Regions from separate parts of the Pseudomonas sp. o96-267 genome, predicted to be linked through region 1. Evidence: riboswitches for the same ligand, from Rfam matches in the RefSeq annotation. Region 1 holds a riboswitch; the other holds the start of a gene.
The links. A riboswitch is a leader RNA that binds a small molecule or an ion and turns the genes downstream of it on or off. The one in region 1 is predicted to bind manganese.

Region 1 (6,636 bases):
CATCGGTCAGCCAGCCGCGATATTGAGTTGTGATCAGGGCGCCCTTGACCACGGCCTTGCCGTCGCCCAATTGCAGGTCTTCGATGATCAGTTGGTCAGTCATGTCAGGTTTCCTTGCGGTGACGGTTTTGGCTGGCTTGCACCGAGCGTTCGGCGGGCACGCGCAGTTGAACCAGCAGGTAGTCGGCGAACGCCGGGTCATAGTTCTGCAGGGCGATGGCGCCGGCCATGCAGCTCAGCCAGCTTTCCGCCAGCGCCTGGTCGATTGGCCACTGCGCATGGAAGGCGGGGATGCTGATGCTGCCGTATTTTTCGGCGAACAGGCGCGGCCCGCCCAGCCAGCCACTGAGAAAGCACGCCAGCTTGTCGCGTGAGGCGCTCAGGTCGGCTGGGTGCAGGGCGCGCAGGGCGGCGGCTTCGGGGCGTTCGTCCATCAGCCGGTAGAAGTCGCCGACCAGACGGCGCAGGCCGGCGATGCCACCGGCAGCCTGGTAGGAGGCATCGCCGGTGCCGTAGGGAGGTGTGTCGCTCATCGCGTTGTTCCGCGGAAAAGGCGCCATTGTAACCGCTGGCGTAGAATGCTCGGCCAGTTTGGTTCGAGGTAATGGGCAACTGCAGAGGCTGTTTTCTCCCCTCTCCCATTCATGGGAGAGGGGGCAGATCGTGCTTGCCTGAAAAGATGATGACGCAACCCCAGCAAGGCTTCGTGCTCAGCCGCCATTGGCGCGACACGCCGGAGGGCACCGAGGTGGCCTTCTGGCTGGCGACCGATGCCGGCCCGCGCCAGGTGCGCCTGCCGTGCCAGGACGTGGTGGCGTTCATCCCGGCCGAGCAGCGTGCCTGGGCCGAGCCGTTGCTGCGTAATGAGAAGGGCGTCGAGCTGCGCGAGTTGGCCTTGTGCGACTTCAAGCGCCGCCCGGTGCTGGGCCTGTATTGCCGCCAGTACCGCCAGTTGCTGCAGTTGGAGAAGAAGCTGCGTCAGGTCGGCGTGGATGTGTACGAGGCCGATATTCGCCCGCCGGATCGTTACCTGATGGAGCGCTTCATCACCGCCAGCGTGCTGTTCGATGGCATCGAGCAGCCGGACGGCAGCCTGTTGTGCAAGTCGCTCAAACCCGCCGTCGATTACCGCCCGACGCTGCGCCTGGTATCGCTGGATATCGAGACCAGTGCCCGTGGCGAGCTGTATTCCATTGCCCTGGAAGGCTGCGGTCAGCGCCAGGTGTATATGCTCGGTCCGGCCAATGGCGACGCCAGCATCGTCGACTTCGACCTGGAGTACTGCGACAGCCGCAAGGTGCTGCTCGAACGCCTGAATGAATGGCTGCAGCGGCACGATCCGGACGCCATCATCGGCTGGAACCTGGTGCAGTTCGACCTGCGCGTGCTGCGCGATCACGCCGAGCAACTCAAGGTGCCTCTGCTGCTGGGGCGTGGCGGCGACGTGATGGGCTGGCGCCAGCACAACAGCAGCCAGCACTACTTCGCCGAGGCGGCCGGGCGGCTGATCATCGACGGCATCGAGGCGCTGCGTTCGGCGACCTGGAGTTTTTCCTCGTTCAGCCTGGAATCGGTGGCGCAGACCCTGCTCGGCGAGGGCAAGGCCATCGACACGCCCTATGCGCGGATGGATGAGATCCAGCGCATGTACGACGAGGACAAGCCGGCGCTGGCGCTCTACAACCTCAAGGACTGCGAGCTGGTCACGCGCATCTTCGCCCACACCGATCTGCTCGCCTTCCTGCTGGAGCGCTCCAGTGTCACCGGCCTGGCGGCCGACCGCAGCGGCGGCTCGGTGGCGGCCTTCACCCACCTCTACCTGCCGCCCATGCACCGCCTGGGCTTTGTCGCGCCTAATCTTGGCGACATTCGTGGCGAGAACAGCCCCGGCGGCTTCGTCATGGATTCGCGCCCCGGTCTCTACGATTCGGTGCTGGTGCTGGACTACAAGAGCCTGTATCCGTCGATCATCCGCAGCTTTTTGATCGACCCGCTGGGGCTGGTCGAAGGCCTGCATCAGCCGGATGACGAACACTCAGTGGAAGGCTTTCGCGGCGCGCGCTTCTCGCGTACCCAGCATTGCCTGCCGGCCATCGTCGAGCGCGTCTGGCAGGGCCGTGAGGCGGCCAAACGCGAGGGCAATGCGGCCTTGTCGCAGGCGTTGAAGATCATCATGAACGCCTTCTACGGCGTGCTTGGCTCCAGTGGCTGCCGCTTCTTCGACCCGCGCCTGGCTTCGTCGATCACCCTGCGCGGGCACCAGATCATGAAGCGCACCCGTGAGCTGATCGAAGCCGAGGGGCATGCGGTGATCTACGGCGACACCGACTCCACTTTCGTCTGGCTCGGTAGCGCGCACGACGAGGAAGAGGCGACACGCATCGGCCGAGCACTGGTAGCCCGCGTGAACGCCTGGTGGCGTGAGCATCTGCAACACGAATACGGCCTGACCAGCGCGCTGGAGTTGCAGTACGAAACCCACTATCGACGCTTTCTCATGCCCACTATCCGTGGTACTGAAGAGGGCAGCAAGAAGCGCTACGCCGGCCTGGTATGTGCCGCCGATGGCAGCGAGCGCATGGTATTCAAGGGGCTGGAAACGGTGCGTACCGACTGGTCGCCGCTGGCCCAGCGCTTTCAGCAGGAGCTGTACCGCCTGGTGTTCGCCGGCCAGCCTTATGAGGACTACGTGCGCGATTACGTCAAACGCACCCTGGCCGGTGAACTGGACGAGCTGCTGGTGTATCGCAAGCGCCTGCGCCGACGCCTCGATGACTACCAGCGCAACGTGCCGCCCCATGTGCGCGCCGCGCGCCTGGCCGACGAGCACAACCAGCGCCTGGGCCGACCCCTGCAGTATCAGCGCGGCGGCTGGATCAGCTACCTGATCACCACTGGCGGGCCGCAACCGCTGGAGCGCCTGCTGTCGCCGGTGGACTACGAGCACTACATCAGCCGCCAGCTGAAGCCGGTGGCCGATGCCATCCTGCCGTTCGTCGGCGGCGAGTTCGAACGCCTGGTGGACGGGCAGCTCGGGCTGTTCTGAAATTCGCTGGCGGCCGCTCTGGTCAGGCCATCCGTGCCGAGAGACGGGCTAACTGCCTTGAAATACCTTGTAAAATTCGCCCCGTTGAGCGGCGCTCGCGGCCTGAATATATTTGCGCCCGTGATGCCGGGCCCCTCTGGCGGTTAACACCGCGATGTCGGAATCACAGTCTGTTCAATCTGACTGTAGGAGGGGCTCATGACTGCCCTAGAACCGTTCCTCTTCGCCGACTTCCTCGGCACGGCCACTTGGTTGTGGCTGGTCTTCATCGCTGTCGTCATCTCCCTGCTGGCCTTCGACCTTGGCGTGCTGCATCGCGATAACCGCGAGATCGGCGTGCGCGAGAGTCTGTTGCTGTCGGCTGGCTACATCACTGCGGGTCTGCTGTTCGGTGTCTGGGTGTTCTTCCAGAAGGGCGGCGACGCCAGCATGGATTACCTCACCGGCTTTCTGATCGAGAAATCGCTGTCGATGGACAACGTGTTTCTCATGGCCATGATCTTCAGCTTCCTCGCCATTCCGCGGCTGTACCAACACAAGGTGCTGTTCTGGGGAATCATGGGCGTGCTGGTGCTGCGGGCGATCATGATCGGCCTCGGCGCCGCACTGATCCACGAGTTCGCCTGGATCCTCTACGTGTTTGGCGCCTTCCTGTTCTTCACCGGTATCAAGATGCTGTTTTCCAAGCTCGACGATGCGCCGGACTTGCAGAACAACGTGCTGGTCAAGTTCCTGCGCAAGCATCTGCGCGTCACCGATGAGCTGCATGGCCAACGCTTCTTCGTGCGCCAGGACGATGGCAAGGGACGTAGCGTGCTGTGGGTGACGCCGCTGTTCCTGGCGCTGATCATGATCGAGTGTGCCGACCTGGTGTTCGCCATTGATAGTGTGCCGGCGATCTTCGCCATCACTCAGGATCCGTTCATCGTCTACACCTCGAACATCTTCGCCATCCTCGGCCTGCGCGCCCTGTACTTCGCCCTGGCGGCGCTGATCCACCGCTTCGCCTACCTGAAGTACGCATTGGCTCTGGTGCTGGTGTTCATCGGCGCGAAGATCTTCTTGGTCGGCATCATCGGCAAGATTCCGGCCGTGGTGTCGCTGAGCGTGACCCTGGGCCTGCTGATCGGCGGAGTGCTGCTGTCGCTGTACAAGACCCGCGGCCAGCCGCCCGCCAAGATCTGACGGATAAGCTTTTGCCTGGCTACGCCCCGTGTGTGGCCGGGCGTTCGACACTGGAGAAACCTGATGCAAAACCCTTGGAAACACCGCTTGGCGCCTGCCGCACTTGGTCTGGCACTGATCGCCCTCGCGGGCTGCGACGCCGCCGAGCAGTCCGCGCAGAAGCTTGCCGAAGAGGCGAAGAAGGAAGCGCAGGCGCTGATCAGTGACTCTGTTGGCGAGGTGGTGGATGAGGTCAACCGCCAGGTGGACTCCCTGCAGGAGTCCACCAACCGAGCACTTGGCAAGGACGACAAGGAGAAAGAGCAGGGCGCCGAGACGCCGCAGGTGGAGCCCGAGAAACCGCTCGAGCAGGGCGTCGAAACCTGATGCCTGGTCGGTGGCGCAGGCTACCGCTGAGCAGTTGCTGGGCGCCGCCACTTCCGCCCCGGCGTGCTTGGGTTTATCCTGCGCGCCTCTTTGGGGAGTAGCCTGCCGTCGCGCTAGCGTCGGCGCGTTGGTCAACATTCTCGGCAACCTGCCGTGGCCAACGCATCCGCTGGGATTGGTGAGACCAACGACAGTCCTGTGCCAGGTCGGGCGCGCAGTGGCTTGTCGTTGACTCAGGCCCGGCTGGAGTTTCCCTTGAATCCTCTCTCGCTGCTTCTTCTGTCTTTCGCCATGTCGACGGATGCCTTCGCGGCTGCCATCGGCAAGGGCTCGGGCCTGCACAAGCCACGCTTTGCCGAAGCCCTGCGTGCCGGCTTGATCTTCGGCACCATCGAAGCCATCACGCCGATCATCGGCTGGCTGATCGGCCAGGCGGCCAGCCGTTTCGTCCTCGAATGGGATCACTGGATCGCCTTCGTGCTGCTGGTCGGGCTCGGCGTGCACATGATTCATGCGGGCCTCAGTGCCGATGACGACGCGCCTGAAGACAAGCCCTCGCGCCATTCCTTCTGGGTGCTGGCCGTCACTGCCGTGGCCACCAGCATCGACGCCCTGGCCGTTGGCGTGAGCCTGGCCTTCGTCGAGGTGAACATTCTGGTCGCAGCACTTTGTATCGGTCTGGCCACCACCCTGATGGTGACATTGGGCATGTTGCTCGGTCGTATGCTGGGCCAACTGGTCGGCAAGCGTGCCGAGATCGTCGGCGGCGTGGTGCTGATGCTGGTTGGCGCGACGATTCTCTACGAACACTTTGCGAGTCTGTGAAACATGAACATGTCCCTGCGTTTGCTGAAAAGCGCACTTCTGGCGGCTGCCGCGCTGGTCGCCGCCGCCCTGATGTTTTTCGCCTGGCAGTACTTCTTTCCGGTGCAGGCCGCCAGCGGCTGGTCGTACCGCGTTGCCTACGACGACGTGCAGAAGGCGGCCGGGCTGGCGCGAGCAGCGGATGGCGGGATTCTGGTCAGCCAGGAACTGCAGGATGGCCGCGGCAGCATCCTGTTGATGCAGCCCGACGGTGACCGCGAAGTGGTGGTCGAAGGCCTGTCCAAACCCGATGGCCTGCTCAGCGCCCGTGGTGGTCTGGTGTTCAGTCAGGAGTCGGGCGACAAGCCGGTCAGCTTCCTGCAGGGCAAGCGTGTTTCCGAGCTGTTCGCGGGCGATCAGGTGCAGGGGCTGTGGGATGACGGTCACTACCTGTATGCCATCGAGGATCGCAAGGGCAACGGTCGGCTATGGCGCTATCGCTGGGACGACCAGCAGCTCAGCGTGGTGCGTGACAACCTCTCGGAGACCGAGTCGATCACCCGCTGCACCGACGGCCGCATGCTCTACAGCGAAAAGGAAAGCGGTGTGATTCGCGAGCTGCGCGAGGACGGCCGCGACCCGGTAGTGATCGACGGGCTGCGTAATCCGACGTTCATGCTCTGCGACGAGCAGGGCCTGTGGATCAGCGAAGACTCGACTCATCGCGCCCGTCTGCTGCTGGTCGATGCCCAAGGCGAACAGACCACCGTGTTGTCGTTCCTCAAGGCGCCGCAAGCGATCCTGCCCTTGGACGATGGTCGTTATCTGATCGCCGAAGGTGGGCGTGATCGAGTGCTGGAATTGAGCGTGGTGAGATCGGCAGGCGGCCTCAAAGAAACCGAGATTGCCAGCGACCGGCAGGGCGGTTGAGGCCCGGCTGACGGCTTAACCGAGCAGACGTCTAGGGCTGAGCAGAGCCGCATTCAGGCCTGCTTCTGCAAGGCGCGGCGGCAGCGGCTGCCGGCGAATCAAGGCAGCGCAGGCTTGGCCCATGGCGGCGCTGGTCTGGATGCCATAGCCGCCTTGCGCTGCCACCCAGAAGAAGTCGTCGGCCTGGGTGTCGAAACCGCCGACCAGATCGCCATCGACGACGAAGCTGCGCAGGCCGGCCCAGATATGCGCCGGACGACGAATCTGCAGCGTGGTGTGGGTTTCGATCTGATGGATGCCCAAGG
Region 2 (6,636 bases), on a different contig from region 1:
TGCAGGCCTGCCTGCAGCCACCGGCTGCACCACCATCAACAAGCTGTGCGGCTCAGGCATGAAGGCCGTGATGATGGCCTTCGATTCGCTGAAAGCCGGCAGCAACCAGGTAATGGTCGCCGGCGGCATGGAAAGCATGTCCAACGCGCCCTATGTACTGGAGAAAGCACGCACGGGCCTGCGCATGGGGCATGGCGAGATCAAGGATCATATGTTCCTAGACGGCCTGGAGGACGCGCGCACTGGCCGCCTGATGGGCTCTTTCGCTCAGGAAACCGCCGATAAGTACGGCATTACTCGTGAAGAAATGGATGCCTACGCCATCGAGTCCCTGCGCCGAGCTCAGGCAGCCATTCACGACGGCTCACTGGCTGCCGAGATCGTTCCGATTACCGTCACCTCGCGCAAGGGCGAGGTGGTGGTCAAGGATGATGAACAGCCGCTGACGGCCAACCTGGACAAGATCCCCACACTCAAACCCGCCTTCAAGAAAGACGGCACCATCACCGCGGCCAACGCCAGTTCTATTTCCGACGGCGCCAGCGCACTGCTGCTGATGACAGCCGATGAAGCGGCCAAGCGCGGTCTCAAACCGGTCGCCAAGGTGGTTGCCCACGCGACCCAAAGCCAGGATCCGAGCGAGTTCACCCTGGCGCCCATCGGCGCGATGAGCAACCTGCTGAAGAAGACCGGCTGGAGCAAGGATGAGATCGACCTGTTCGAGATCAATGAAGCGTTCGCCATGGTGACCATGCTGGCCATGCGCGAGCACGGCCTGGACCATGCCAAGGTCAACGTGTTCGGCGGCGCCTGTGCCCAGGGCCACCCGGTGGGTTCCACCGGCTCGCGGATCATCCTCACCCTGATCAACGCCCTGCAGAAGAAAGGTGGCAAGCGCGGCGTCGCCTCGCTATGCATCGGCGGCGGCGAAGCGACAGCAGTGGCCATCGAACTGCTGTAACCCAGCCCATCAGCAAAGAGCCCCGCAACTGCGGGGCTCTTTCGTTTAACGCATCTCGGTCAGCGCCAGCTTCACGCCAATCCCCCCCAGCACCGCGCCCATCAGTCGGTCGAACCAGTGCCCCATGCGGGCGAAGCCGGCGCGCACGCGTTGCTGGCTGAACAGCCAGGCCACCAGGCAGAACCAAAATGCGGTTGCCAGGGCCAGATAAAGGCCGTAACCCGCCTGCACCGCCACCGGCGTATGCGGATTGATCACCACGGTGAACAGGGAAAGGAAGAACAGCGTCGCCTTGGGGTTGAGCCCATTGGTAATGAACCCGGTGACGAACGCGCCACGGCCGCTGCGCTCGCCGGCGACCAGGCTCAGCTCGGCACTGGCCGGATCGGCCGGGCGCGCGCGCAGCGCCTTGATGCCGATGTACAGCAGGTAAGCCGCCGCCAGCCATTTCAGTGCGTTGAACAGAACGATGGACTGCGACACGATCAGGCCGATACCCAGCAACGAATAGGTAACGTGCACCAGAATGCCGGTGCCTACGCCAAAGGCGGTGAACAGCCCGGCGCGGCGGCCGTAGCCGACGCTCTCCCGCACGACGATGGCGAAATCCGGCCCTGGGCTGGCCACCGCCAGCAGATGAATCAGGGCAACGGTGAGAAATTCACTCCAGTACATGGCGGCTCCGCATCGACAGTGAAGGTCTGGTAGGCTCGCCAATCTACTCCTGCGACCCTCCTGCGAAAAGGTACAGCTGATGAGCAAAAGTCCCCGCGCCGTCTTCCTCGATCACGCCTCTCTCGACCTTGGCGACCTCGACATGCAACCGCTGCATCAGGCCTTCGCCGAGCTGACCCTGCACGCGCATACGCGTCCGGATCAGGTCGCCGAACGCCTGCAAGACGCCCAGGTCGCCATCAGCAATAAGGTGCCGCTGGACGCAGCCACCTTCGCCGCCTGCCCCGAGCTGAAGCTGGTGCTGGTGGCTGCCACCGGCACCAATAACGTCGACCTCAAAGCCGCCAGCGCCCACGGCGTGACCGTCTGCAATTGCCAGGGCTACGGCACGCCATCCGTGGCGCAGCACACTCTGATGCTGTTGCTGGCCCTGGCCACGCGACTGCCCGACTACCAGCGCGATATCGCCGCAGGCCGCTGGCAACAAGCCAGCCAGTTCTGCCTGCTCGACCACCCCATCGTCGAGCTCGAAGGCAAGACTCTGGGCATGCTCGGCCATGGCGAACTGGGCGGCGCCGTTGCCCGTCTGGCTGAAGCCTTCGGCATGCGCGTGCTACTCGGTCAACTGCCGGGCCGGCCCGCGCGCGCTGATCGCCTGCCTCTGAATGAACTGCTGCCGCAGGTCGATGCCCTGACCCTGCACTGCCCACTCAACGAGCAGACGCGCAACATGATCGGCGCCGAAGAGCTGGCACTGATGAAGCCGCGCGCATTTCTGATCAACACCGCACGCGGCGGCCTGGTCGACGAACAGGCGCTGGCCGATGCTCTGCGTAGCGGCCATCTCGGCGGCGCGGCAACCGACGTACTGCTGCAGGAGCCGCCCAAGGACGGCAATCCGCTGCTGGCCGCAGACATTCCGCGTCTGATCATCACCCCACACAGCGCCTGGGGTAGTCAGGAAGCACGCCAGCGCATCGTCGGCCAGATGATCGACAACGCGGCTGGTTTCTTCGCCGGTGCACCGTTGCGAGTCGTCGGGTAACAGGCCATTGAAAAACGTAGGCGAGGCAGGCAAGACAAGACAAAAGCGGCCGAAAAAGCGCAGTTTAGTTTTCTAAATGAGCATTTTGAGGCCGCTTTTAACGAAGTATTGTCAACGTAGGTAGTTTTTCAACGGCCTGTTAAGCTGCGCAGCTTTTTTAGGCAGGACCCCACCATGGATGCACGAAGCGAAGTTCTCTTGCGCCAGGCCGAGCTATTCGGTGGCGAGCTGTTGCTGGCCGGCCTGCCGGCTGACGACCTGCTTGGTGCCCTGCCTCAGGCACGTGGCTGGAACTGGCATGCCGGCGATCAGGCACTGCTCACCGCGCGCTTTGCCGGCCGCAGCCACTTCGACACACGTATGCCGGAAGGCGACTACCGTGCTGCCGTGCTGTTCCTGCCCAAGTCACGCGAGCTGAGCGACTACCTGCTGCAAGTGCTTGCATCGCGCCTGGCCGGCAAGCCGCTGTACCTGGTCGGCGAAAAACGTGGCGGTATCGAACGCGCATCAAAGCAGTTGGCAGCCTATGGCAAGCCACGCAAGCTCGACAGCGCACGGCATTGCCAACTCTGGTGCGTCGAGGTAGAGCAGGCGCCGCCCGTCCCCGACCTACATGCCCTGGCACAGAGCTATCCACTGCAGTTGGTCGACGGCGCACTGGAGATCGTTACTCTGCCCGGCGTTTTCGCCCATGGCAGGCTTGATCGGGGTAGCGCGCTGCTGCTCGAGCATCTGGATGAACTGCCTAACGGCCACATGCTGGACTTCGGCTGCGGTGCTGGCGTGCTCGGCGCCGCACTCAAACGGCGTTATCCAGACAGCGAGCTGAGCCTGCTGGATGTCGACGCCTTCGCTCTGGAGAGCAGCCGCCTGACCCTGGCTCGCAATGGCCTGACGGCCAACCTGATCGCCGGCACCGGAATCGAGTCGGCGCCAGAAGGATTGAGCGCCATCGTCAGCAACCCGCCGTTCCATCAAGGCGTACATACCGACTACCAAGCCAGTGAGAACCTGCTGAGCCAGGCAGCCCGCCACTTGATAAAAGGTGGCGAACTGCGCCTGGTGGCCAACAGCTTCCTCAAATACCCGCCACTGATCGAACGTCATCTGGGCCCTTGCCGCACCCTGGCAGATGCCGATGGCTTTCGCATCTACAGCGCCCGGCGCTGATTGGGGTTGCTCCCAACGCAGCGCTTGGGCACAATTGCGCCCGTCCTAGGGGAGTAGTCTCCCGCGAGCGCCCTGCTCGCCCGGTATACGTCAACACACTTGCTCCGCAGAGCATGGCGTATACGACCCAAGGCCTACATAGAGAGGCCTGCGGTTTGACAAGACCTATGACACGCACAACCTATACCCGGGGCGGGAAGGTCGTTCGTGTCATAAGCCGTGTCGACCCGCCCCTTTAGGAAACCTGATGCTGGAATCGCTGTTCGTCCCCACCCTGATCGTTGCCCTCGCCGAAATCGGCGACAAGACCCAGTTGCTCGCACTGCTGCTGGCCGCCCGTTTTCGCAAGCCGTGGCCGATCATCTGGGGCATCGTCGTCGCCACCCTGGCCAACCATTTCGCGGCTGGCGCCGTGGGTAACTGGGTAGCCGGTTTCTTCTCTCCTGCCACCCTCAGCTGGATTCTCGCAGCCAGTTTCGTCGCCGTAGCGGCCTGGACCCTGGTGCCGGACAAACTGGACGACGACGAGGAATCCGGCCTGAAGAAATACGGTCCCTTCCTCACCACCCTGATCGCCTTCTTCCTCGCCGAGATGGGCGACAAGACTCAGGTCGCGACCGTGATGCTGGCGGCGCAGTATCCGCACTTCATCCTGGTGGTGATCGGCACCACGCTGGGCATGCTGCTGGCCAACGTACCGGTGGTACTGGCGGGCAACTTCGCAGCCGAGCGCCTGCCATTGACGCTGATTCGCCGCCTCGCGGCCTGTGCCTTCGCCGCCCTGGCAATCTATGCCGGCTATCAGGCAATGAAACTCAGCGGCCTGATATGACGAATCACTGACGTCAACGGACTGGCATTTCGGCCAATCCCAGCCCCCTACCGCCTGCTGCTAAAGTGCGTGCCACGTCACGTCATACGGTATGCAGTCGGGAGGGCGGCATGTCATTGGATGATCGCAAGAAGGTGGTGTGCAAGCACATCGACCTGACCTGGAACAAGGGGCGCCTGGCCCTGGCCGAACAGCTGCACAGCCGCGACTTTCTCTACAAGAGCTCGTTCATGGGCCGCCCACTCGACAGTGCCGGCTTCGCCCGAATGGTGCAGGATATCCGCTACGCCATGCCGGACCTGCAGATCGTGATCGAGGAGTGCGTCGCCGAAGGCTACAAGGTGGTGACCTGGAGCACGCTGATCGGCACCATTCAGAAACCCGCGCTGGGCTATCCGCCCAGTGACAAGGTGCTGAGCATCTCGGCCATGGCCTTCTGGACACTGACGCCCAGCAATGAGATTCAGGAGATCTGCACCATGTTCGACATGGAAAGCTTCCGCGCCCAGCTGGGCCTGCAACCTCGCCCCTTCGCCGAAACGGCACTACCCTGAACGCAAACGGCGCGCCGTGAACCATCACGCCGCGCCGTTTTTTCGTGCCCGAACTTAGCGCCCGGACTTGGCCTGCTCGTACAGCGGCATCACCTTGGGAATCGCCGCCTGCAGCGAAGCGATACGGCTGCTGGAGGATGGGTGAGTGCTCATGAACTCGGGCGGCGCACCACCACCGGCGGCCTCCATCTTCTGCCACAGACTGATGGCCGCATTCGGGTCATAACCCGCGCGAGCAGCCAGTTCGAGACCAATCAGATCAGCCTCGTTCTCGTTACCCCGGCTGTTGGGTAGCGTCAGGCTGTACTGCACCACTGTATCCGCCATGGCCATGCCGCTCTCGCCGAGACCGAGCAAAGCGCCGGCACCCTGCTTGGCGACCTGAATGCCATAGGCCTTGGACATCGCCTCACGGCTGTGTTCGCGCAGGGCATGCGCCATCTCGTGGCCCATGATCGCGGCGATTTCGTCATCGCTGAGCTTCAGCTGCTCGATGATCCCGCTGTAAAAAATGATCTTGCCGCCCGGGCCACAGTTGGCGTTGAGCTCGGGACTCTTGATCAGGTTGACCTCCCATTGCCAGTTGGCGGCATCCGGGCGAAAACGCGGCGCCTGCGGAATCAGGCGATTGGCAACGGTCTGCAGACGCTTGGCATTGTTGCTGGTCTTGTCCAGCACGCCCTTGCTCGATGCCTCGCTTAGCGTCTGCTGATAGGACTGCGCGTACATCTGATTGACTTCATCAGCTGACAACATGCTGAACATGTACTGCTTGCGCTCTACGCCAACCGCACCACCACTGGTGGTATTGACGGCCTGACAACCTGCCAGCAGCACGGCCGCCGCCAGGCCACTCAGATATAGAACCTTGCTCATCGAGCTACCTCCTTGAATCGGACGCCCTATGCTAGGCCGCCCCCGCAGCACGAGCAACCGCGTTACTTGCGCGATAGCCGTACGCCATCTTTGCTGAATACGACACCAGCCTGTTCGTCACCACCAGTCCATTAAGGTTTTCATCTGTCACTGCCGATAGTTCGTGACAGGCGCGCTCTGCGCTCGGGAGCTCTCATGAAGTTCAAGTCGATCCAGTTTTCCGTCGCATTCCTTGCTGGCGCCAGCGTACTCGCGGTCGTTGTGGCTCTGGTGCTCTACGCCCTGTTCGCCAGTGGCCGAACCCAGAACCTGGTGCAGGAACGCACGCAGAAACTCCTGGAACAAGTCATCGAGCAGCGCCTGTCGGCATTGGCGCAAGCCCAGGTCAGCGAAATCCAGCGTGAACTGGAAGCTCCCCTGCAGATCACCGCCGACCTGGCACGCGTCAATGCCATGCTCGGCATGACCGATACCAACGGCAGCCCGATGCTCAGCATCAGCCGCGAAGAACTGGCCAACCTGG

Region 2: it holds a riboswitch for manganese, as region 1 does, so the genes downstream of both, EGJ86_RS11290 (TMEM165/GDT1 family protein) here and mntP (manganese efflux pump MntP) in region 1, are expected to answer to the same signal.

Annotation. Positions count from the first base shown of each region.
Region 1 is NZ_RHQP01000002.1:23,120-29,755, reverse strand. Features, by position in the region: gene EGJ86_RS01580 (FKBP-type peptidyl-prolyl cis-trans isomerase) at 1-103, opposite strand, end outside; gene EGJ86_RS01575 (group II truncated hemoglobin) at 105-533, opposite strand; gene EGJ86_RS01570 (DNA polymerase II) at 683-3,046, shown strand; gene EGJ86_RS01565 (TerC family protein) at 3,245-4,231, shown strand; gene EGJ86_RS01560 (hypothetical protein) at 4,295-4,597, shown strand; yybP-ykoY riboswitch at 4,675-4,846, shown strand; gene mntP (manganese efflux pump MntP) at 4,853-5,422, shown strand; gene EGJ86_RS01550 (hypothetical protein) at 5,426-6,331, shown strand; gene EGJ86_RS01545 (FAD-binding oxidoreductase) at 6,347-6,636, opposite strand, start outside.
Region 2 is NZ_RHQP01000013.1:101,818-108,453, forward strand. Features, by position in the region: gene EGJ86_RS11270 (acetyl-CoA C-acyltransferase) at 1-961, shown strand, start outside; gene EGJ86_RS11275 (LysE family translocator) at 1,007-1,636, opposite strand; gene EGJ86_RS11280 (2-hydroxyacid dehydrogenase) at 1,716-2,681, shown strand; gene EGJ86_RS11285 (class I SAM-dependent methyltransferase) at 2,856-3,851, shown strand; yybP-ykoY riboswitch at 3,888-4,020, shown strand; gene EGJ86_RS11290 (TMEM165/GDT1 family protein) at 4,102-4,683, shown strand; gene EGJ86_RS11295 (ketosteroid isomerase-related protein) at 4,794-5,237, shown strand; gene EGJ86_RS11300 (M48 family metallopeptidase) at 5,292-6,113, opposite strand.